Regions from separate parts of the Candidatus Clostridium stratigraminis genome, predicted to be linked through region 2. Evidence: riboswitches for the same ligand, from Rfam matches in the RefSeq annotation. Region 2 holds a riboswitch; the other holds the start of a gene.

Region 1 (13,214 bases), on a different contig from region 2:
AGCATAGGAGTATTTTTGTATAATTTATATTTTTTACAAATGTTTTTTTGAATCGTTTCCATAGCAGAGTAAGACTCTGTATCGAATAAAGCAACTAAATAGTATTTCATTTTTTCCCCCTTAACTAAGTAGAAGTTATAAAAGTATTATACCATATTTATTCCAAGTATAATATGAATTGTTTATTCTAATACTAAAATAGTATACAGCTTATGTATTATGTCTATGATGTATGCAATATTTAATTGTTAGGAGGAGTTAAACATGGGAACTGTAACCAATGAAAAACATAACAGCAGTATAGGATGTACTGTGAGTGAATGTAAGTATCATTGTAAGGATGATAATTATTGTACCCTGCAGCAGATTCAGGTAGTTAAGCATGAAGCCAAAGCAAATACCGTACAATGTACTGATTGTGGAAGTTTTGTATTAAGTTAAAATTAACTGTATTAGTTGTAGAAGGTAGTTTTAACTAAAAATACTTAAGACAAATCTTAAGTGTTTTTAGTAATAAACTGCCTTTTATTTTTTTATAATATGCAAGAAATTTGTATTTTAGTATCGTACTTAAGAATTCATTAAGGATTTTTAATGCTATATGAAAGTATTTATAAATAAATTGCAGATTTGCCATAGAAATTACACTTTATTTAATATATAATAGAATATTATATAATGGAAAATGTATGTTTTCTATACTTTGTGGAAAAATATACCTAATATTAAAACTATGGTATACTATTAATTTTATGATATAATGAAACTTGTAATTTAGCATGGGAAAATATGATTTTAATTGATATAGTATTATGTAATAAAAAATAAGTAAGGATGGGTACTGGCATGGATAAGCTTGTTATAAATGGTGGAAAAAAGTTGTTTGGAAAGATAGAAATAAGCGGAGCCAAAAACGCTGCTGTTGCAATATTACCTGCAGCAATTATGGCCAGCAGTGGTGTTTCTGTAATAGACAATATACCTGAAATAGAAGATGTTCAATGTATAGAAAGAATTATTGAAAGCCTTAATTGTAAGATAAATAAAAGTAATAATTGTGCAACCATAGATAGTACAGCAATTAATAGCGTTTTTGCTAATACAGATGATGTAAGAAGGATGAGAGCTTCTTACTATCTTATTGGTGCACTTTTAGGCAGATTCAAGGAAGCAAATGTAGATTTACCAGGAGGATGCGCTATTGGAGTAAGACCTATAGATCAACACATAAAAGGTTTTGAGGCTTTAGGAGCTGTGGTTACCATAGAACATGGACTTATAAAGGCAAAAGCAGAAAAGCTTATAGGAGCAAATATTTTTTTTGATGTAGTAAGTGTAGGAGCAACAATTAATGTCATGCTAGCAGCAACACTTGCAGAAGGGACAACAATACTTGAAAATGTGGCTAAAGAACCTCATGTAGTAGACGTAGCTAACTTTTTAAATTCTATGGGTGCTAATATTAAAGGTGCTGGTACTGATATAATTAGAATTGTTGGTGTCAAAGAACTAAAGGGCTGCAATTACAGCGTAATTCCTGATCAAATCGAAGCTGGTACATACATGATAGCAGCTGCTGCTTGTGGAGGTGAGGTTGTTGTTGGAAATGTTATTCCAAAGCATCTTGAGTCAATAACAGCTAAGCTGATTGAAATGGGAGTTCATGTTACAGAAAATGAAGATTCAATACTTATAAAATCAGATAGAAGATTAAAAGGTGTGAATATAAAAACACTACCTTACCCTGGATTTCCTACAGATGTTCAGCAGCCAATGACGACTCTTTTAAGCATAGCTCAGGGGAGAAGCATTGTAAATGAGAGCGTATGGGAAAGCAGATTTAAATTTGTTGATGAACTTAAAAAAATGGGAGCAAATATAAAGGTTGAAGGTAGAACTGCAATTGTAGATGGAGTTAACAAATTTACAGGTGCTGTAGTTAAGGCCACTGATTTAAGAGCTGGAGCTGCAATGATAATAGCTGGACTCGCAGCAGAAGGAACAACAGAAGTGACCTGTATTGATCATGTCGATAGGGGATATCCATACATTGAAGAAAAATTTAAAATACTTGGTGCGGATATAAGAAGAATAAAGACAGAAGATTGTTAAAGGGTTATATATAGGTGAAGGTTTATGATATTTTGTTCGTTATATAGTGGCAGCAGTGGAAACAGTATATTTGTATCCTCCGGTAAGACAAAGGTGCTTATTGATGCCGGGTTACCAGGTAAAAATATAGAAAAGGCCTTAAAGGAAATAAACGAAAATGCTTCAGAATTAGACGCTATTTTTGTAACTCATGAACATATTGACCATATTAAAGGTGTAGGGGTATTATCAAGAAGATATGATATACCCATATATGCAAATGAGCTTACTTGGAAAGCCATGAGTAGTTTAGTAGGTAATATTAAAGAGCACAATATTATGGTTATGTCTAAAAATTATACAAGCATAAAAAATATGGATATAAAAAGTTTTCCAATATCTCATGATGCAGCGGCTGCACAAGGCTATGCATTATACCATAATAAGAAGAAAGCAGCTGTTGCTACAGACTTAGGTTATTACTCTGATATAGTAAGAGAAAATATTGAAGATGCTGATGTACTTCTATTTGAAAGTAATCATGATATAGAGATGCTAAAATTTGGACCATATCCATATAATTTAAAAAGAAGAATATTAAGTGATATTGGACATTTATCAAATGAGGACTGTGGGAAAGCCATAGCAGATATGATAGATGGCTACAAGAGAAAAAAAGTTGTTTTAGGACATTTAAGCAAGACTAATAATTATCCGGAGCTTGCATATCAAACAGTAGTAAATATTTTAACTGCTAGAAAGATAAGCTTAAATAAAGATATTGGACTCACTGTAGCTAAGAGGGATATGCCAAGTAATTATGTTGAATTTTAGAGTGGGGTGAGAGCATGAAAAGGTTACTTTCAGTATTCTTATTCAGTACTTTAGTTATTACTTCAATAGGATTTACTGGGTGCGAAAAAAAAGATAAACTTAGCTCAAATAACAATGAGAAAATACAAAGTGTAGTATTGCCTAAAGAGAAAGATAATAGTATTAGTTTAGATTTATACTTTGATGGCTCTACTACAAAGGATAAAGCAGAGGTAGTTAAAGAAGAAAGGCTTATTAATAAAGAAGAGGTTATTGGCGAAATTATAATGCAGGAATTTTTAAAAGGGCCTTCTAACGTAAGCATGTTAAAGCCAGTTCTACCTAAAGAAACAAAACTTCTTAGCTTTTCTATTAAGGATAAGGTAGCTTATGTGAACTTAAGTAAAGAAGCTAACTTTGATATGACTCCAGTTAAGGAAGAAGCCTGTCTTAGAGGCATTTTAAATTCTTTGACTCAGCTTCCATCAGTATCAAAGGTAAAAATACTAGTTGAAAACAAAGATATAGAAAGCCTAGGGGGAAATTACAATATATCTAAGCCCTTTGGGAAAGATGATATTGAAAATATATTGTTGAAAAAATAAAGAAAAATTATTATAATTGTAATAAAGTTACAACAAAAGATTTACAAAAGTAGGTTAAGTCCTGAATGGACTTTTACGGGTAGTATATGATTGGTATGAACCTATTTAACTACCCAGTTTGACCAGCGAAAGGAGAAACGAGAATGAGCCTATATAAAGAATGGACAGATATGGTTGTAGAGTATGTAAAAACTAAAGGGGAAGCTGCTTTCTGGAAGGAATATGGAGCAATTGAAAAAAGTATATATACGAAACTCTTAGCAAATCATAAAGAAATTGTAAAAGGTACAGTTAAAAACTTGGCAGAAGAATTCCAAACATCAAACATATTTTTTATGGGATTTTTAGATGGGATTAATGAAAGTTTAAAAGAAAGTATTGATTTAGAAAATATAGATGAAAATTCAGAAATAGAAATAAATATAGACTTTGAGAAGCTTTATTTCAATATGCTGGATGCAAAAGCTGACTATCTATATGAACTACCACAATGGGAAGGTATCTTTGTTAAAGAAAAGAGAAAAGAAATCCAGGTAAAGTGGAGAGAAACTAAAACTATCATTAATGAAAATAAAGTAGGAAGAAATGATCCATGTCCATGCGGCAGCGGGAAAAAGTATAAAAAGTGCTGCGGTACTAATGCATAATATCAATTGTAACTTAAATGCCGACCTATTGTATAAATATAGGGCGGCATTAATTTTATAGATAAAGGATTGAGGCTAGCTATGAATATAACGCTAATAACTGTTGGGAGAATAAAAGAAAAATATCTTAAGGATGCCATTAATGAATATTCAAAAAGGCTAAGCAGATATTGTAAACTTGAAATAATTGAACTTCAGGATGAGAAAACACCTGATAATGCTTCGGAAAAGGAAGAATTTCAGATAAAGGTAAAGGAAGGAGAGGCAATTTTAAAATGTATAAGGGATAGTATGTTTGTAGTTGCCTTGGCCATAGAAGGTAAAATGTTATCTTCAGAGGAGCTTGCAGAATTTATTAAAGATGCAGGCATAAAAGGTAATAGCAGTATAGCATTTGTTATTGGAGGATCCCTTGGCCTTTCAAAGGAAGTTTTAAATAGAGCTGATTATAAATTATCTTTTTCAAGAATGACTTTTCCTCATCAGTTAATGAGAGTTATTTTACTTGAACAGGTTTATAGGGGATTTAGAATTAATTACGGTGAACCGTACCACAAATGATGTAAGTATGAATTATGTGATATTAATTAAATTGCAATAAGATTTTAAAGGTTGAGGAAAAACTCAATCTTTTTTTCATTCACCCACCATTCTTAAAAACTATGGGTTTCTGTTGAAAAATATGGTAAAATATGATTATTTAATAAGAATTCCAACCTAAGTAAGGAGAAATTATGATAGCAGCTATAATAACTTTTGCATTAACACTAATTGTAATCAGTATTGCATACTTAGATATTAATAAGAAGATACATTTACTGAATAAAATCTTTTTGCATGTGTATTTTATTTTCGCTCCTCATATTTTTTTGTTAGGGTACTTTTTTAGTGAACGTACTAAATTTGGACAAGATAACGTTATATGTAAATGGATTATTTTAGCTGAGGCAATTTTTTTCACTTTTTATATTTGGATAAAAGTAAATATAGTTCCATATGCTAGGAATCATATTGTAAACATTAGATTAAGGGTAATGATATGTGGAAGAAGTATTGTTTTATATGGATTGTATGCAGCTTTTATTCAAATCATAATATATCAAATGGGAGTTGCAACAATACAAAACCTCGCCATACCTAAGAATATCTTAATAATAGACATTGTTATTATGGCATTAAATATTATTATATTACTTACAAATGGTATGATAAGAATTTTATGTACTTCAAGAAGATTAAATATAATGAGGCGACTTATAGTAGTTTTTGGGAGCCTTATTCCAATCATAAATGCGCTTATAATGATATATGCCTGCCATATAGCAAGAATAGAATATGATCATGAATGTTATAAAGTAATTAATAATAAAGCTCGTGTTGATTCAGAAGTATGTAAAACAAAATATCCACTCGTATTAGTTCATGGTGTTGGATTTAGAGATTTAAAATACATTAATTACTGGGGAAGGATACCTAAGGAATTAATTCGCAATGGAGCAACAGTTTATTACGGTAATCAAGAAGCTTGGGGGACAGTTGAGTATAATGCAAAGGACATTAAAAATAAAATTCTTGATATTATGAAAGAAACAGGATGTAAAAAGGTAAATATTATTGCCCATTCAAAGGGAGGACTAGATGCACGTTTTATGATAAGTAAATTAGAGATGGGGGACTGTGTGGCATCACTAACCATGATGTCATCACCACATAGAGGATGTAAGTTTGTTGATATTGCTTGTAAACTTCCTGATAAAATTTACAAAGCTATTGCAAGGTTTTTTGATAAATATTATAGGTTTCTAGGGGATAAAAATCCTGATTTTTATACTGCAAGCAGACAGTTTTCAACTAAACATAGTGAAAAATTTAATGAAGAGGTAAGGGATGCTCCGCAAGTGTATTATCAAAGTTACGCAACGGTAGTAAAGAATATATTAAGCGATTATATAGTAGCCATACCTTATATTTTAGTAAGGTTAACAGAAGGTGAAAATGATGGCTTAGTATCTATTAAATCTGCTAAATGGGGTGAATTTAAAGGGGTATTAAAAAATAAACGAAGGCGAGGGATCTCTCATGGAGATATTATAGACCTAAGAAGAGATGATTATAAAGGGTTTGATGTAATAGAAAAATATGTGGAAATTGTAGCAGCACTTAAGGAAGAGGGTTATTAAACACTTATTTTATGATAAACCTTTGCTTATCGATAGCAAAAAAGAAATTAAAGGATAAATGAATAATACGATAATAGAAGTATAATAGTTTTATCTATTAATAATAAGATATTTTTATTTTTGATAGGAGAATAGAGATGAAAAACAGAAAAATGAAGATGATATCCTTAATATCTGTTTTGATAAGTTTAATGTAAAATTTGAGATTCAAGCCTTAGGACTAACTGTTGAGAGAATCAGTGGAAGTGATAGATATAGTACATCTTTAGAGATTGTAAAATATATAGATAAGAATTGTTATAATGTAAGAAAATAGTTATAAGCAATGGCTATGGTGAAGCTAATGTTTGTTTTTGAGCTTGTTCAGGTGACGCATAATGTGCATTCTGAATGAGCTCTCTTTTTATGGTTCTATAAAAGAAATGGGAAAACCTCTTTTGAAGTAGTTACGGAGGGCCGTACTACAAAAAAATGAGGTTTTTAATCAACATTTATTATTAAATGTCCATATTTGAAATATATTGTTGAAATATATTTTTTTACAATTGTTGTTAATAATTGGTATATTGGATATAATTATATTTAAAACAGCATGTTTAATATATTTTACTGATCAGAACCTATCAATGTACTATAGGATAAATTATCAACAAATTAGATTTAGATTTGATTTCTTTGTAGAAAATATTAGAAACTTATCTTTAAATTCTAATTTTATATATTTTAGCAAGCTGAATTTAAATTATACTAAAGGATGGAGGTGATCTTTCATAATATAGGACATATCTCTAATGTCGAAGATAAGAAACTAATGCTCCTGTGCAAGTTTCTTATATTAGGGGAGCTGAGAAGTGCGGTCTGTATCTGGACACTTGGGCTGCATGGAGCTAATAGTGTAACCGCCCCTCTTAAAAAACAAAAATATTTTAAGAGGAGAAAATTTTATGAACAAGAAAAAAATATCATTGGCTCTGGCTGTTACAATGTCATTAAGCATTAGTATTGGAACCAATGCTAATGCAGCGAGTGCAACTAACATCCAAACAGGTAGAACACAAATGTCAGACATAAAGGTTACTGGGGTAATTACCCCAGATAAACCTACACATAAAAACGGAGATACAACGGTTAACTTAACTGGAACAGTTACCATTGATGGCCCACAATTAGTTGTAAAAGTAGATGGTGATGATAATACTGTTGTGAAAAAAATTAGTGATACTAAATGGTCTTATTCATATGTAGCAAAATTAGATCAAAATACAGCAACAGACCCAGTGTTTACAATTGAAGCCTATACAATATACGTAAATGGAAAGCCCGCTGGTGATGTTCACACAAAAGCGACTCCTGTTACCGAAAAAGTGGATATAACTCCACCAGTTATCACCATCTCAGATTATCCGAAAGACCCGACTAACCAAGACATCACTGTTACCGTAAGTACCAACGAAGGTACACTCAATGCAACTAGCCATACTTTCACAGATAACGGGAGTTTTGATTTTGTGGCAACTGATGCAGCTGGGAACCAAACTATTAAAACTGTAAGAATTAATAATATAGATAGAGTGGCACCTACGGCGGCAGTTAATTATTCTACCACTACCCCAATAAATAAAGATGTGGTGGCTACCATAAAACCGAGTGAGCCGGTAACTTATACAAACATCGATGCTCTACCTAGTACTATTATGTTTGACTCAGATGCATCTACATTGACATTTTCTAAAAATGGAAGTTTTGATTTGACATTTGCTGATGCAGCAGGTAATCCGGGATCTATACGGGTTAACGTGGAGAATATTGACAAAACATCTCCAGTGGGTTCAATTGAGTATTCAGAAACTGCGCCAACGAATCAAGATGTCACTGTAACACTTAATGCAAATGAACCTATTACCGTAACTAATAATGGAGGGTCATTATCATATACTTTCAAGGAAAATGGAGATTTTACCTTTGAATTTGTAGATGTAGCTGGCAACGTGGGTAAGGCTATGGCAAGTGTTAGTAATATTGACAAGGTAGCTCCAACCGCAACCGTTGAGTATTCTACTCAGAATCCAACAAATAAGGATGTTGTAGTAAAAATTACTCCTAGTGAGTCAGTTACTATTTTAAACAATGGAGGAGCAGACACATACACATTTACAGATAATGGGGAATTTACATTTAATTTTGTTGATGCAGCGGGTAATAAAGGTACAGCTACCGCGGTTGTTAGCAACATTGACAGGATTGCTCCTGAAATTACTATAGACCCATTCAATTCGACTGATCCAACTAACCAGGACATTACAGTTTATGCTCATACAAACGAAGGTTCACTTAACGCAGCTAGCCATACATTTACTGAAAACGGAAAGTTTGAATTTGTTGCAACTGATGCAGCAGGAAATGTGACTTCAAAAACCGTACAAGTCACAAATATTGACAAAGTAGCTCCTGTAATTACACTTGGAGATTATAATACATCTCCGACAAACAAAGATATTACAGTTACCGCATCTACTAATGAGGGTACACTTAATGTAGATAGTCATACATTTACCTCAAATGGAAGCTTTACTTTTACAGCAACTGATGCAGCAGGAAATGTAGCTGAAAAAACCGTAGTAATCACAAATATTGATAAAGTGGCTCCTGTAATTACACTTGGAGATTATAGGACAGATCCAACTAACCAAGACATAACAGTTACCGCAACCACAAACGAAGGTACACTTAATAAAGATAGCTATACATTCACTGAAAATGGAAGCTATACTTTTACAGCAACTGATGCGGCAGGAAATCAAAGCAGTAAAACAGTTACCATTAACAATATAGATAAAGTCGCACCAGTCATTACAACAGGCAGCTATATCACTTCATTAACTAATAAAGATATCACAGTTACCGTTAGTACTGACAAAGGTATGCTTAATGTAACAAGCCATACATTCACTGAAAATGGAAGCTTTACCTTTACAGCAACTGATGAAGCTGGAAATAAAACTGATTGCATCATAGTAATCACAAATATTGATAAGGTAGCTCCTGAAATTACACTTGGTGATTATACAAAAGATCCGACTAACCAAGACATAACAGTTACCGCTGCTATGAATGAAGAAGGGTCACTCAATGCTCAGAGCCATACATTCACCACAAATGGTAGTTTTGACTTTGTAGCAACAGATCTAGCCGGTAATACTACCACAAAAACAGTTACTATTACGAATATTGACAAGATACCACCAGTAGTAACTGGAGTTATAAATGATAAATATTACAATATAGCTGTAACACCTATTTTTAATGAGGGAAATGCTACACTAAATGGAGCACAATTTACTTCAGGAACATCGGTATCAAATGAAGGTTCTTACACACTAATTGTAACAGATACGGTTGGAAACAAGACAACAGTTGAATTTACAATAGATAAAACACCACCTCAACTGATTAATGTAACATACAACAGCAAAAACCAAACAGTTACAGGGAAAGCAGAAGTGGGATCATTTGTAAATGTATCATTCATAAATAATAATAGCAATGACGGCGCTACAACTTCCGTTGCTACTGTACAAGTAACGAATGCTGATGGTTCATTTACTATTGCAGCAAAACCAAATAAAAATCAGTCGATTATTGTAACAGCTACGGATATTGCTGGTAATTCAACAGTTGTAAACAACGTACCAACAAATTAAATATTAAGGTAATCGCTCAATATTTAAGTGCATTTATAAAGTACCTTTGGCGTGACTAACCATAATAGACCATTTAGGAGTCTATCATTAATCTGTTAAAGCAAGCTGCAGAAGAAAATGAATATATTAAAATGAATATAGAAATGGACAATGGTATTTGATGCCATTGTCCATTTTGAAATTCAATGTGAAGTTAGGTGCCAGCCTCATTAGATATTAGGATCATTGGCGTTTTCCCATAACCTTCGTTATACCAGTTATGGGAACAAAAGCTGTGCTAATAAAAAGAAATAGAAATTTAGGTTTATTACAAACAGTCTGTTTTTATCTTAATTTATTTACCAATTGTCGTGAAGCCATTATATTCTTTTTGTGATCATCCAATTTATCAGAAATCATACCTAAATATAATAAGTCTGTTAAAATTAAGGATGAATTTCTTGATGAAACAGCACCGAGTCTTAAGTCCTTTTCTTGAGATGGTACATATAACACTAGATTTGTAAATTTCAATAATGGACTTTTTATAAACTGTGTTATTGAAATTGTCGTTGCTCCTTGATTTTTTGCCTGTTCCATTGCTATGTTTATTTCTTTTGTATTTCCACTGTAGCTAACCGCAAGGGCAACATCCTCTTTAGATATATAAGTTGTTGCTGCTAATTGCATATGGAAGTCGTTATAAAACACTACATCAAATCCAACACGAGATAATTTTTGAGCTAAATCATAACAACAAATTCCAGAACTACCTATACCGTATAAATAAATACGTCTAGCATTTTTCATAGCCTGAACTGCATCATTTAGGGTTTCAATTCTTAAAAGCTTGTAAGTCTGCTCTACAGCAGAAGTATCAGATGCCTTTGACTTTTTTACTATTGTTTTTAAAGAGTCATTTTGGCAAATCTTTTCAGAAAATAGTGGAATTTCTTCAGTATTATCCTTTGCAAGGTCTATTTTTAATTCACTAAAACCATTATATCCAAGTTTTTTTGAAAACCTTATAATTGCAGCTGGAGATGTATTTGTTTTGGCAGCAATATCCTGAACTGAATCATATATTATACTATTTACATTCTCAAAAATAAATTGTGAAATTCTCTCTTCTGTCTTTGTGAAATTATCACAGGATTTAATTTTATATAAACAACTCATGAAATGACCTCGCTTTAAATTTCATTGGTTAAAATTAATATACCTATAATAATTGTACCAAATTTATTGATAAATTGCATAAGATTTAACCTTTTATTTTTCTAATAGCTTTTGAAATATTACCATTCTCATTAGTTAAAATTTCACTGCAAACTTCTTTGCTTTTCTTTGTTAAAACCATACAAATTGCAACTTTAACATTATTATCACTTTCCAATAAATATTTAGAGGCCTCATCTGTTGTACAATTTGAACTTTTAGCTATAATATTTGTAGCTCGAGACACTAATTTCTCATTTGTTGGTTGAACATCCACCATTAAATTGTGATAAACTTTACCTAGCTTTACCATTAAAGAAGTAGAAATCATATTCAATATCATTTTCTGTGCAGTTCCAGCCTTCATTCTTGTACTGCCAGTAATAACTTCCGGCCCAACTATAGCCTCAATTGATATATCAGCATGTTTACCAATTTCAGATGAATGTACACATGAAATTGTTCCAGTTAATGCACCAATTTCACGAGCATAATCAAGTCCACCAATTACGTAAGGGGTTCTACCGCTGGCAGCTAGTCCAATGACAACATCGTTCTTATTTAGTTTATTATTTATTAAATCCTCTTTGGCAAGTGTAGGTGAATCTTCAGCGCCTTCTATAGCTTTTAAAAGGGCACCATATCCACCTGCTATTAATCCTTGAACTAGGCTAGGGTCCACTCCATAGGTTGGAGGACATTCACTGGCATCTAACACTCCAAGCCTTCCACTTGTACCAGCTCCTATATATATAATTCGGCCCCCTAATAACATTCTTTCATAAGCAAGATCAACTAATTTTTCAATAAATGGAATCACCTTTTCTACTGAATAAGCAACTTGTTTGTCTTCATTATTAATTGTCTTTAAAATATCTTTAGTATCCATAACATCAATATTTACACTATTTTCATTAATTCTTTCTGTATCAAGAACATTTAAATCAACTTTCATTATAATCACTCCTTTGTAACTCCATTATAATAATATTAAAATAAAATTTCAATATTATTTAAAATAATGTGTAATAAATCTTCGAAATAATTGTTGAATATTTGTCATATTTTTTATTTTTATTAATAAACTTATTATTACAAGGTAATTAAATAAACGGCTTAATTTTAATTATGTAAACAAATACATAAAGCTGGATTACACATAAACTTCATGCTGTATATTAAATTAAACTTATTATAGTTTTAAAAGTTCTAGTTTAAAAGAATGATGAAATATTATTTTAACTATAGAAACTATTTTTTTGAAATATTATTGACATATGAATTGAACAAGCTATAATAAAAGTATACCAAATAAAAAATGCAAAGGTTATCAATGATAGTAGATATGTAGCTAGGAATTATTTTTAATAAGATTTTATTTCTACTATTTATGATGACGGAAAGGAGATATTATGGATTATAAAAGAATTGCACAAGAAGTATTAAATTCTGTTGGTGGGAAAAGTAATGTTTCAGCTAACTTCACTTGTATGACAAGACTTCGAATCTCTCTTAAGGACACATCAAAGGTAAAGCTTGATGAAGTTAAGAAAATTGAAGGTGTATTGGGTGTAGTTGAATCAGACACATTACAAGTTGTTTTTGGACCAGGAAAGGTAAATAAGGTTGGAGATGAATTTGCCTCTCTTACAGGTATAGCGCTTGGAACTTCTGATGAAGTTAATGCAGAAGATCTTGCTAGAGAAAATAAGGCTGCAAATAAAGCAAAACAAAATCATCCTGTCCAAGTTTTCTTAAGAAAAATTGCTAATATTTTCGTACCTTTATTACCAGGTATTATTGCAGCAGGTTTAATTAATGGTTTAACAAATGTTATAAATGTATCTACACATAACTCCATCAGTGGAATTTGGTGGTATGAATGTATAAGAACAATGGGATGGGCGCTATTTGCATACTTACCTATATTGGTTGGTATGAATGCAGCAAAGGAATTTAAAGGCTCACCTGTACTTGGAG
Region 2 (13,214 bases):
GAAATCTGAACGCTCAAACTTGAACTGACCTAGCTTTGCCTGATTATAGTATCCATTGTTGCTTGTAAGCGCATTTACACCATTTAGTGTTGCAGTATTAAGGTCAAATCCTTGGGTACTATATCCTGATGGAAGATCAACACGAACAGTAAATACCCCATTATTTCCTTTAACAACAATAGGTGTTATTTCAATATTAGCCGGGATATAAACAATAAATTGTTTTTGTACTGTAGTGCTATTACCAGCAGCGTCAGTTACTGTGATAATAATAGTATAAACACCAGGTTTATCAAATTGAATACTTGAACCATTAGTGATAACTTTACCAATAGTTTCATTTGGCTCAAAAACAAGTACCTTTTCATTAACCACACCAGAAAGATTATCATCTGCTATATAGTTTAATAGTAAAGTTGAACCAAGTTTATACTCATCAAATAGATTCATTGTAATAGTTGGTACAGTCCTATCAATCTTTACATAAGTAGTATTAATTGATTCTATATTGCCAGCATTATCAACTGAATAGAAGGTTATTTTGTGAATTCCTTCACCTTGTACAATGAAAGAATTACCTTCAATGTAGTCAGAACCATCAATTGAGTAGAAAGTTTTAGCAGTGCCGCTTAGTGAATCTGCTTCAATTAAGTTTATAGTTACATTATCCTTTGACCAGCCAGCAGGTGAATTTGAAGTAGTGACTGGTGCAGCATTATCAATCTTTACATAAGCAGTATTTAAAGCCTCTTTGTTCCCAGCATTATCAACTGAGTAGAAGGTTATTTTATGAATTCCTTCACCTTGTATAATGAAAGAATTACCTTCAATGTAGCCAGAACCATCAATTGAATAGTAGGTTTTAAAAACGCCAGTTTCATTATCAGCTGCTGTTAAAGTAATATTAAGTGAATTTTGATTTATCCAATTAGTTGGTGCATTAATACTTGTAACTGGTGGTACAGTATCAACAATAAGTTTTGCTAAAACAATACTAGATGGATCAGATTCACCAAATGAATTACTGTAAGAAGTAACATAATATTGATGATTTTCATATGAAAGATTAGTAAAGGTATAGGATAAATTATTTAGGTTTTTTACAAGTAAAACAGGAACGCCATTTATTATCTCATATATATTATAACCATTAGCATAAGTTATAAAGTTCCAAGTAAGCTGAACACTTGTTTTGTCTAGGACATTAATGTTTACCTCTGGAGACTGCATTACAGGGTAGATAATAGTTTCAGTCAGCGGATTAGATAAGGCTGATTCTCCGAAACGAGTACTATAGGCAGTAATCTGATAAACATGAGTTGCTTCTGACAAATTATAAACTTTATAAGTTAAGGCTGTTCCTTTATATATCAATTGCAGCGTGCCATTTGTTACTTCATAAATACGATATTCATTAGCCCAGCTAACAGCTTGCCATGAAAAAGTAATGTTATTAACATTTATAACAGCTGCTGATAAAGTTGGTGAGGATATTACTGGCCAAGTTAATGTAAAGTTTATTGTGCTGTCGGTTTGAGATTCACCAAAACGCGTACTAAATGAATCAACTTCATAACTGTAATCACCCTGAGGCATATTAGTAAAGGTTATAGAAACTCCGGTTACAGTTTGCTTTAATACCTTTTGTCCATCAATAATTTGATATACATTATAAGCTGTAGCATAGCTTGAAGCGGTCCATTTTAAAGTAATATCATTTCCATTTGCTATACTATTTGTTAAGTTAGTGGGTGCCTGCATTGTAGGAAAAACTAATGTTAGGTTTATTTGACTTCCTATTGGAGATTCACCAAAACGCGTACTATAGGAATCAACCTCATAACTGTAATCCCCTTCAGGCATATTAGTAAAGGTTACAGAAGTACCAGTAACAGTTTGCTTTAATACCTTTTGTCCATTAATAATTTGGTACACTTTATAAGATGCAGCATAACTTGATGCGGTCCACTTTAAGGTAATATCATTACCATTTGCCATAGTATAGGTTAAGTTAGCGGGTGCCTGCATTGTAGGGAAAATCAGTGTAAGGCTAACTTGACTTCCTATTGGAGATTCACCAAAACGCGTACTAAATGAATCAACCTCATAACTGTAATCCCCTTGAGGCATATTAGCAAAGGTTACAGAAGTACCAGTTACAGTTTGTTTCAATACCTTTTGACCATCAATAATTTGATATACGTTATAAGATGCTGCATAGGTAGAAGCGGTCCACTTTAAAGTAATATCATTTCCATTAGCAATAGTATAAGTCAAATTAGCTGGTGCTTGCATTATTGGGAAGCTAACAGAAAGTGATAACTCACTTCCATCTGTTGATTCGCCAAATCTGCTGCTTACTGAAGTAACAACATAAGTATGATCACCTTCAGCTATGTTAGTTAAGGTAGTTATTGTAGAGGTTACAGTAGCCTTAAGAACTAATTGATTATCAATTAACTCATAGATTTTATAACTGCCAGCATATGTTACAGGTGACCATGTTAATACAACATCATTAACATTTTGAAGCTTATATACAAAATTACTTGGTGCAGCCATTGTTGGAAGCACTAATGAAAAAGTAGTTTCTGCTCCAATAGGAGATTCTCCTAAAAGTGAAGATACAGAGTCAATAATAAAGTCGTAATCCCCTTGAGGCATATTTGTGAAGGTTACTGAAGTAGTAGTCACTGTTTGCTTTAAAACAGGTTGTCCATTAATAACTTGATAAATTTTATAACTTGTGGCATAGGGAGCAGCAGTCCATTTTAAATTTATGTCATTGCCATTTAAAATACTATAAGTTAAATTAGTAGGTGCCTGCAAAATTTGCCCGTTTAAGTTAACAGTTATATTGCTGCTATCTACTGATTCTCCAAAGCGGCTAGAATATGAGTGAATTTCATAATCATATTGACCAGGCAGCATATTTGTAAATGAAACTGTTGTTCCAGTTACAGTACTTTTTAAAATTGTTACTCCATTAATTATCTGATAAATCTTATAGCTTGTTGCATAGGGCGATACATCCCAGCTTAAGGTAAAATCTGTTGCATTTTTAATGGTTTGTATTACATTTGCAGGTGGCTGCATAACTGGAGGTACTAAAGTAAAGGCTATGCTGCTGCCATCTTCAGATTCTCCAAAACGGGTAGAATAGGAGTGAATCTCATAATTATAATCTCCACCAGCCATATTAGTATATGTGATAGTTGAACCAGTTAAGGTACTTTTTAAGACCTTTTGGCCATTAATAATCTGATATACTTTATAGTTCGCTGCATAAGGGGAGGCTCCCCAGCTTAAGGTAATATCATTTCCATTTGTAATGTTATAGATTAAATTGCTTGGTGCCTGCATTATTGGAAGAACCAAAGTAAAGGAGGCTTGACATCCATCTTGTGATTCACCAAAACGATCACTATAAGATCTAACTTCGTAAACATAATCACCAGCAGGTTTATTGGTGTAAGTGACTGTTGTACCAGTCAATGTACTTATTAAGGTTTCCTCACCATTTGCAATCTGATACACTTTGTATGCTGTAGCATAAGGAACAGTTTCCCATTTTAAGGTTATATCATTCCCATTAGCCATGCTATATGTTAAATTACCAGGTGTCTGCATTATTGGAAGAACTAAAGTGAAGAAAGCTTGACTTCCATCTTGTGATTCGCCAAAACGATCACTATAGGAGTGAATCTCATACACATAATCACCAGCAGGTATATTAGTGTAGGATATACTTGTTCCTGCAGCTGTACTTTTAAGAACCTTTCGGCCATCCACAATTTGATATATTTTATAGTTTGCTGCATAACTTACAGCATTCCATTTTAAGGTTATGTCATTACCATTAGATATGGAGTAGTTAAAATTATTTGGAGCTGTCATAATTGGGAAAGTAACTTGAACCTGTATATATCCTGAAAGTGAAGATTCACCATAAAGTGAATTAACAGAAGAAACCCCATAGGTGTAGTTTCCTTCAGCTGTATTTGTCAGGGTATATGTGGAGGTTTTTGTAGATGCAACTAAGGTTTGCTGACCATCTCCTGCAATTTGATAGACATTATAAGCTTGAGCATATTGAGAGGTTGTCCAACTTAAAACAACATCGTTTCCATTTTGTATTTTGTAAGTTAAATTAGTTGGTCCTGCCATAATTGGGTAAGTAATATTAACTGAAACAGGAGCACAGGGACCAGATTCACCAACAGTACTTAAGGTTGAAACAACGTAGCTATAGGAGCCTTCTGGAAGGTTACTAAAGGTATAAGATGTTGATGCTGTAGTACCAAGTAATTTGAGCTGACCGTCAAGAATTCCATAAACATTATAACCAGTAGCTTGATAAACAGAACTCCATGTAAGTTTTACATCACTTGGTGTTGTGAGCTGAATGGAGAGATTACTGGGCGGCAGCACCGTATTATCAGTAGTTAATGCTGAAGCATATACCGATGGAAATACAAGCTGCAATGCCAGCAGCAGTGATACAAAAAATAGAGCACTGCTAAAGAAACGTTTTTTCATGATATATTCCTACCTTTCACTGTGAAAAAGGGAAGAAAAATGAATCGTAAACAAGATACACAATCTAAAAAACTATGCTCTTGTGGCAACCGGCTGCCATCCACGTAAAAATATTCGTGGTTCAGGCCCTTGGCTTTGCGTCTCATGGTTTCCCATGGTTTGCCTTTTTCACTTTATAATATATTTAGATATGCAGCTTAGTGGTTTAACTATATTCATTAAATAGATAAACTTTAATTACACATCTATATGAAAAGTTTAATATATTTATTAAAAACAAACAAATAAATATTATCAAAAATTTCAATTTTATCCAATAATACTATTGCCATTATCACAATACCATGGACTTTTCTATTGCCCACGAAGTGGTTTTATCAGTAAAAGAATCTAATTATTGCAGTTCACCTTAGATGGTGGACTTTTTTATTTAATCTCTTTTATTAATATGATAAAATTACCATGTGATGAGGGGGAATATCTATGCTCAAAATTTTTAAAACTTATAGGGGGCTACCCAAAAGTATTTATATTTTATTTATTGCACAAATAATTAATAGATTCGGTGACTTTGTGGTACCATTTCTAACTCTGTATTTAACACAAAAAATTGGATTATCCGCTGGGATATCTGGAATCATTGTTACAGCAAATATACTTATAGGCATTCCTGCCTCATTGATTGGCGGAAAGACAGCAGACAGTCTGGGAAGAAGAAAGACTTATTTATGGTCTCAAAGTATTGCTGCTATTTCTTTGCTGCCTTGTGCAGTATTTAAGAATCCTGTTATTATAGTTACCTGTCTAATGATTAATGCATTTTTCACTGGATTTATTAGACCTGCATTAAGCGCTATAGTAGCAGATGTTCTTCCACCTAAGCAGAGACAGCTTGGTTTTTCGCTGCAATATTTAGGAACGAATATAGGTGTGTCCTTAGGACCAATTGTGGCAGGAATTTTATTTAAAAATATGCTTCCTATGTTATTTATAGGTGATGCCTTAACTTCTTTATTAGCTGTTATACTTATTGCACTTTATGTAGAGGAAACTAATCCATCCCACAATAAGGTAATTAGACAATTTGAAAAAGAAGAAAAAGGCGGCGTTATAAGAGCCTTTGCTAAAAGGCCCTATTTATGTATCTTTTTAGTAGTATATATAGCCTACTGTTTTGTATATACTCAGCACAGATTCTCATTACCAATTACCATGGGTGATATATATAAATTAGATGGCTCAACAAGATTTGGTTATCTTATGAGTATAAATGCCTTTACAGTAATATTTTTAACTGTAGCAATAACAAGCTTAACTCATAAGTTTCATGCTCTTACAAAGATAATCATTGCGGGAATACTATATGCAATAGGATTTGGTATGATAGGAATTATACATAATTTCGCTCTATTTGTATTATCCACAGTAATTTGGACAATAGGTGAAATATTAGTTACTACTAGTTTTGGAGTTTACATATCAAATAACAGCCCAAGTAACTATAGAGCAAGTTTTAACGCAGTTGGAGGGTTAAGCTGGAGTATTGGAGGTGCCCTTGGCACATCCCTAGCTGGAAAGTTCATAGACAGTTTTGGACTGAATTATATATGGTCATTGACATTTATAATAGCTGTTATAGCTACCATAGTTATGTATGTAGTTAAGATATTATCAGTTAATGAAGAAAATCGGTTAAAAGAAGAGAAATGTAAAGAGGTGAAAGCTTAATATTTTAAGTATATATTTAAATTATAATAATTAAACAATACATTAATTTGTGTTATAATTTAATAATAAAACTGTACTATAAAGTTAATAATTAAATAATAGATTAGAGGTTATTGTTTTATTTTATTTATTAAAAATAGAAAATAAAACTTTGGAATTATTAAAATTCATAATTATTTTTACTCATTTTATATAATCGGAGGTAAGTTATGCGTTTTGTAATAGTAACAGGACTATCAGGGGCCGGTAAAACACAAGCTATTAGATGTTTAGAAGATTTGGGGTACTTTTGCGTAGATAATTTACCTGCTACCTTAATACCTAAGTTTGCAGAAGCTTGCTACCAAACGGAAGGCAAAATAGATAAAATAGCATTAGTTATAGATATTAGAGGCGGACAATTCTTTGACGATTTATTTGTAAGCTTAAATTATTTGAAGGAACAGGACTTAAGCTATGAAATATTATTTTTAGATGCAAGCGATGAAACAATAATTAAAAGATTCAAGGAATCTAGAAGGAAACATCCTTTAGCACCAGACGGAAGAATTCTTAATGGCATTATTAAGGAGAGAAATAGACTTAAGGAAGTGAAGGATAGGGCTAATAATATAATCGACACAACAAAGCTTGCAACTAGAGAGCTTAGAGAAAAGCTTACTTCCATATATTCTGAGGAAGGACAGATTGAAAACGAGCTTATGATTACTGTACTTTCTTTTGGATTTAAGTATGGAATTCCGGTAGATTCAGATTTGGTTTTTGATGTTAGATTTTTGCCGAATCCTTTCTATATACCTGAACTTAAGGTATTTTCGGGAAATGACAAGGAAGTTAGGGATTACGTGTTTAACTTTGAGGTTACAAACAGTTTCATTAATAAGCTTCAAGATATGGTGGAATTTCTCATACCAAATTATTTAAAGGAAGGTAAGAGACAGCTTATTATTTCAATAGGCTGTACCGGCGGCAGGCATAGATCAGTAGCCATAGCTAATGAAGTATATAATAGGCTTAAAGCTAAAGGTCATAAGGTAACAATAGACCATAGGGATATTAATGAAGATATTAACAGAGGTGGAATGAAGCTATGAGGTTTATTGACTGGCTTAAACCTGGAATTAAAGTTAAAAGATGGGTTATGCTTGGAGCCCTTGGAATATTAATGATAGCCTTCGGACTTGTAGAATGGATTCAACATAGATGGTATAGTGCTTATTATATTTCTTTTTATGTTTTCTTAATGTTGGCAGGCGCCTTTTTGCTGTATTTAGCGGTATCACAAGGCATGAAATCCTTTATTTTCTTAATAAATAAGGGTTATATTAATGTTTCTTTGGATTCAAAGAAACTGGAGAATTTAATTTATGAAAAAAGGCTATTAGTAAAAGGGCCTAAGATTGTGGCAATCGGCGGAGGAACTGGACTATCTACAATGCTTAGAGGTCTTAAGTATTATACAAGTAATATTACTGCTATTGTTACAGTTGCAGATGATGGCGGCGGCTCTGGGGATCTAAGAGAGGATTTAGGAATACTTCCTCCTGGTGATATTAGAAACTGTATTCTTGCACTGGCAGATACAGAGCCATTAATGGAAGAGCTGCTTCAATATAGATTTACTGGGGGCAGGCTTGAAAACCAAAGCTTTGGAAACTTGTTTCTTGCTGCTATGGATGGAATTTCTTCTAATTTTGAACAGGCTGTCCAGAAGATGAGTTCAGTTTTAGCGGTTACAGGTAAAGTGCTTCCAGTTACCTTAGATAATGTGGTGCTTAAGGCAAAGCTTAAAAATGGCGAAGTAATTGAGGGTGAATCAAAAATACCTGTGGCTGCACTAGAAAATAATAGTCCCATAGATAAAATATTTTTAGAGCCTTCTAGCGCAAGGGCTCTTTATGAATCGCTGCAGGCTATAAAAGATGCAGATGCAATTATACTTGGACCAGGAAGCCTTTATACTAGCGTTATACCAAACCTTTTAATAGATGATATTGGAAGAGCTGTACAGAGAACAAAGGCATTGAAAATATATGTTTCAAATATAATGACTCAGCCAGGTGAAACAGATGATTTTAGTGTGCAGGATCATTTAAAGGCGATATTTAAGCATACCAGTTCTGATATGGTGGATTATGTAGTTGTAAACAATGGTAGAATCAATAAAGAATTAGAGAAAAAATATCTTGAAGAGGGTTCGACCTTAGTTAATCTTAATGAAAAGGAAATTGCTGCCTTAAATGTTAAGATAATCGCTGGAGATCTTATAAAGGTACAAAATGGACTAATTAGGCATGATTCAGAGAAATTAGCAGGAATATTAATAGAAACCATAATGGAAAATCAATTATTATCTGATAAGAAGAAGATTATAGAATACTTCTATCTATCTGAAAGACTAAAGGAATCAAAGGGAATTAAATATCATTAAAGTATATACTTTATAATTAATTCATGGTTTAATTTCATGTAACTTATTATCTACTTAAAGGAGCAGAATTATGTCATTTTCGGCGAAGGTGAAAGGTGAGATTTGCAGAATTGGAAACATAACTAAAAGTGAAGCTAGAGCAGAGCTTTCAGCAATAATGAAGGTAAGCGGCACCTTGTCCCTTGGGGGCAGTAAACAGCTTAGTTTTAGAATTTCAACAGAAAATCCATCTATAGCTAGAAGAGTATTTAAACTCTTAAAACAATTTTTTAATATACATACAAATCTCTTTGTAAAAAGAAGCAATTCCTTCAAGAAGAATAATATATATATGGTTATTATTACCGAGGAAATGGGTGTAAGGGATCTATTAAAGGAAGTAGGGGTTTTAAGCAAAACAGAAGGAATAATATCCCTAGATTATGAAATCCCAAAGGACTTTATTTCAAAAGACAGCACTAAAAAGGCATATATTAGAGGAGCTTTTTTAGGCGGCGGAAGTATAAGTAATCCAGAAAAGACCTACCACCTTGAATTTGTAACTCATAATATTGATTATGCAGAGCAGCTTTCAGAGGTCATTAACACTTACGGACTCTTTTCTAAGGTTATTCAAAGAAAGGGAAGTTATGTAGTTTATATTAAGGAAGGTGAGCAAATAATTGATCTCCTTAATATTATTGGTGCACATACATCCCTGCTTGAACTAGAAAATGTTAGAATAATGAAGGAAATGAGGAATAATGTTAACAGGCTTGTAAACTGTGAAACAGCTAATTTAAGCAAAACTGTAAATGCAGCAGTTAGACAGGTAGAAAGCATAAAATTAATTGAAAAGGAAATAGGGCTTCAAAGACTTCCCAAAAATTTAAGAGAAATAGCTGAGCTAAGACTTAGCTTTCCTGATGAGTCTTTAAAGGAATTAGGAGAATTATTAAATCCACCAGTTGGAAAATCCGGAGTAAATCATAGACTTAGAAAAATAGAGAAAATTGCAGAGGAACTAAGGAGAGAGGGAAGGTAATTATTATGTCAAAGCATGAGGATATAATTAAGTATATACTTTCATTAGAGGTTGGAAATAAAATCTCAGTCAGAAGCATAGCTAATGCCTTGGGGGTAAGTGACGGTACTGCTTATCGTGCCATTAAAGATTGTGATGCACTAGGAATAGTAACGACTATACCAAGAGTCGGCACAGTTAGAATAGAAAAGGTAGAAAAGAAAAGTATAGAGGCATTAACCTATGGGGAAGTAATAAATATTATTGACGGCTCCTTACTTGGCGGAAAAGACGGTATTCACAAGACCTTAAGCAAGTTTATCATTGGAGCAATGACCCTTGATGCTATAACAAAATATATTAGCCCAAACTGTCTAGTTATTGTGGGAAACAGGGAAAAGGTACAAAAGCTGGCCCTTGAAAATGAATGCGCGGTGCTTATTACAGGAGGCTTTGGCTGCAGTGAGGAAGTTAAAAGGTTAGCAAATGAAAAATGCCTTCCTATAATATCCTCCTCCTATGATACCTTTACCATTGCAAGTATGATTAATAAAGCCATTTCTGAGAGCTTAATTAAGAAGGATATTATTTTAGTAGAAGATATTATGATAACTGAACCTGTATATTTAAGGGATACAGATTTAGTTTCACGCTGGAAAGAGCTTATAAATGAAACAAAGCATGAGCGCTATCCAGTTGTAGATTCAGAAATGAAGGTAGTTGGAATTATTACCTTAAAAGATATGCCAATTGGTGCTGCTAATGATGATGAATTTATTAGTAAGTATATGACAAAACAAATTATAAATGTTACTCCAAAAACTACAGCTGCATACACTGCTCATATTATGGGTTGGGAGGGCATTGAACTTTGCCCTGTAGTGGATGGAAGAAGGCTTATTGGTGTAGTAAGCAGACATGATGTAATTAAGGCCCTGCAGTACATCTCAAGACAACCTCAAGTTGGAGAAACAATTGAAGATCTAGTACTTAAAAACTTCCAGTTTGAAGATGGCGATGAAAAAATGCACTTTTGGGGAAAAATAATTCCTGAGATGTTAGATCCAATAGGTACAGCCTCCTGGAGCGCTTTAAATATGCTGTTATCAACCATGGGGATTATGAATTTAAGGCAAAGAAATAATATAAATATTTCAGTAGACAGCATTTCTACATACTTCGTTAAGCCAGTACAAATAGATAGCCACATTGAGATTTTCTCTGAAATCATTGATATGGGAAGAAGCTTCTGTAAAGTTGAAATTACCATGCTGGACAATAAAAGCGAACTTGTTGGAAAGGCCCTGTTGTCAGCAAAGGTGCTGAGGAAATAGGGGGATGTGGCACGGGGACGTTACTTGTGGCATATTTGCTTGTCCTATTTTCAGAAGATATAAATTATAGATTTAATAAGGAGGCTAAAACCATGTTTACACATATTGTGTTTTTCAAATTTACTGAACCAAAACTGCAGCATGCAGAGGAAGGAAAGAAGCTTTTGCTTGCCATGGAAGGAAAAATTCCAGAGCTTAAAGAGCTGGAAGTTGGTGTGGATCTGCTTCATACTGGACGTTCCTATGATTTAGCTCTTATTACTAGATTTGATAATCAAGAGGACATGGATAAATACCAAGTTCATCCCTACCATGTGAATGAGGTGCTGGCAAAGCTTAAGCCAATGCTTGAAGGATCAGCAGCTGTGGATTTTGAAGTTTAATCTTTACATACTTTGACACTAAATAGAGCTGAAGTCACTAATGACTTCAGCTCTTTTGATGTACATAATTCTCTTAACAAATTTCTATGAAATCTTTTATAAGGGTGCGGGGGGGATAGTGGGATTAAATACTAGTGTTTTTGGTTTATACATTTTACCATCCCAGGAATAATCAATGCCAATATAACCAATTAAACCCCCAAAATCACTTTCATCTCTTAACACATAAACACTGATATCAGCAGATAATTTATTATTTTCTATAGTGTATTCTACAGATCTAATATCTGCATAGGGATCATGAGGCTTTGCATAGTTAAATTTAGAAATATCAAGGTTATATTTATTTTTACCTGCAAGAACTGTCACTTTACCTCCATGCTGCTTCAATTTTATATCGCGACTAATTGTGGATTCTATTGACTCTAATGCTGCCTCCTCATATCTTCTGTATGAGTCATGATACTGATTTAGAATATGAATATCCCTAAAAGGCTTTCCTGGGACAGCCTCATTGTTATTTAGTATTACAATAACATCTTCAAAAGTATCACCGTTAATATCCTCTCTATATAATGCAGGTTCGTATTTTCCATGGTGCCAATTTGGAAAGTTGTAAAAATATTCACCCCTATCACCAATTTGAACAGTGAAATTCTCATAATTTATCCAGCTTAACCTATTAGCGATTAAGTAAATATTCTGGTGCCATACATTAGACTGTAAACTTTTAAGTACGATTCTCTCAGCTGCATAAATATTTTCTAATTTGAATGTAGACAAAGTCAAAGCTATAAGGCAGCAAGCAGTGATTTTTTTAAACATATTCACACCCCTTTTAAGCTTAATTTAACCAATAGTTTAAGTTATTATTTTATTAAAATTTCAATTATCAATTTTTTTAATAGTTAAATAAGCGTCTATAAAATCTTTCAATTAGAAATTAGGTAAATTAGTGCATATAATTTAATTGTACACTGCACTTTGAGGATTAATTTTTAAAAGAGGAAATAAGATGTATTACATTGGTATAGATATAGGTTCTACTGCTTCTAAAGCAGTTGTTATGGAAAATGGAGAAATTATTAAGTACTTTATACTTCCAACCGGCTGGAGCAGTATTGAAACTGCAGAAAACATTAAGAAATCCTTAACAAAATATGGATACTTTGATAATGCCTTAATTGTTGCTACAGGCTATGGAAGGGTTTCTGTACCTTATGCAAATAAAACTGTGACAGAAATAACCTGCCATGGGAAAGGGGCTTATTATCTCTTTGGAGAAAATGGTATTGTTATTGATATAGGAGGTCAGGATACAAAGATAATAAGTATTGAGGCTGGAAACATAATGAATTTCACTATGAATGATAAATGTGCTGCTGGTACTGGAAGGTTTCTTGAGCTTATGTCAGGAACTTTAGGTTTATCAATAGATGAATTAAGTGAACTTTCCAAAAAAGGGAGTTCAACTTCAATTAGCTCTATGTGCACTGTCTTTGCAGAATCTGAAGTTATAAGTCTTATAGGAAATGGTGAAAAAAGAGAGAATATAGCCTTTGGCGTTATAGAATCTATAAGTTCTAAGGTGAAGTCACTGTCCCAAAAACATGGCTTTGCAAATAATTATTTTCTAACTGGTGGACTTTGCGATAATAATGCCATAATAGCAAGCCTTTCTAAAAAGCTTGGCGTACAAATTAATACTCACAAGCTAGGCAGATATGCAGGAGCAATAGGCGCAGCGCTTATTGCAAGCAAATTGACAATTAATAACAATTCAATATTATAAATTA

Evidence for each region. Region 2 has a riboswitch for cyclic di-GMP ahead of ACJDUG_RS09815 (OmpL47-type beta-barrel domain-containing protein). Riboswitches for the same ligand answer to the same signal wherever they lie in the genome.
Region 1: linked by a shared signal. The riboswitch ahead of ACJDUG_RS11840 (beta strand repeat-containing protein) and the one ahead of ACJDUG_RS09815 (OmpL47-type beta-barrel domain-containing protein) in region 2 are both predicted to bind cyclic di-GMP.

The regions. Positions count from the first base shown of each region.
Region 1 covers NZ_JBJHZZ010000008.1:22,295-35,508, forward strand. Annotated here, with positions in the region: gene ACJDUG_RS11800 (2'-5' RNA ligase family protein) at 1-110, opposite strand, end outside; gene ACJDUG_RS11805 (DUF1540 domain-containing protein) at 265-441, shown strand; gene ACJDUG_RS11810 (UDP-N-acetylglucosamine 1-carboxyvinyltransferase) at 847-2,112, shown strand; gene ACJDUG_RS11815 (MBL fold metallo-hydrolase) at 2,137-2,925, shown strand; gene ACJDUG_RS11820 (GerMN domain-containing protein) at 2,940-3,509, shown strand; gene ACJDUG_RS11825 (SEC-C metal-binding domain-containing protein) at 3,653-4,156, shown strand; gene rlmH (23S rRNA (pseudouridine(1915)-N(3))-methyltransferase RlmH) at 4,238-4,717, shown strand; gene ACJDUG_RS11835 (lipase family alpha/beta hydrolase) at 4,891-6,336, shown strand; cyclic di-GMP riboswitch class II at 7,167-7,250, shown strand; gene ACJDUG_RS11840 (beta strand repeat-containing protein) at 7,281-10,037, shown strand; gene ACJDUG_RS11845 (MurR/RpiR family transcriptional regulator) at 10,362-11,195, opposite strand; gene murQ (N-acetylmuramic acid 6-phosphate etherase) at 11,281-12,192, opposite strand; gene ACJDUG_RS11855 (PTS transporter subunit EIIC) at 12,647-13,214, shown strand, end outside.
Region 2 covers NZ_JBJHZZ010000005.1:116,760-129,973, forward strand. Annotated here, with positions in the region: gene ACJDUG_RS09815 (OmpL47-type beta-barrel domain-containing protein) at 1-4,539, opposite strand, end outside; cyclic di-GMP riboswitch class I at 4,621-4,713, opposite strand; gene ACJDUG_RS09820 (MDR family MFS transporter) at 5,023-6,267, shown strand; gene rapZ (RNase adapter RapZ) at 6,477-7,361, shown strand; gene ACJDUG_RS09830 (gluconeogenesis factor YvcK family protein) at 7,358-8,698, shown strand; gene whiA (DNA-binding protein WhiA) at 8,769-9,722, shown strand; gene ACJDUG_RS09840 (DRTGG domain-containing protein) at 9,728-11,035, shown strand; gene ACJDUG_RS09845 (Dabb family protein) at 11,128-11,418, shown strand; gene ACJDUG_RS09850 (hypothetical protein) at 11,515-12,243, opposite strand; gene ACJDUG_RS09855 (acyl-CoA dehydratase activase) at 12,434-13,210, shown strand.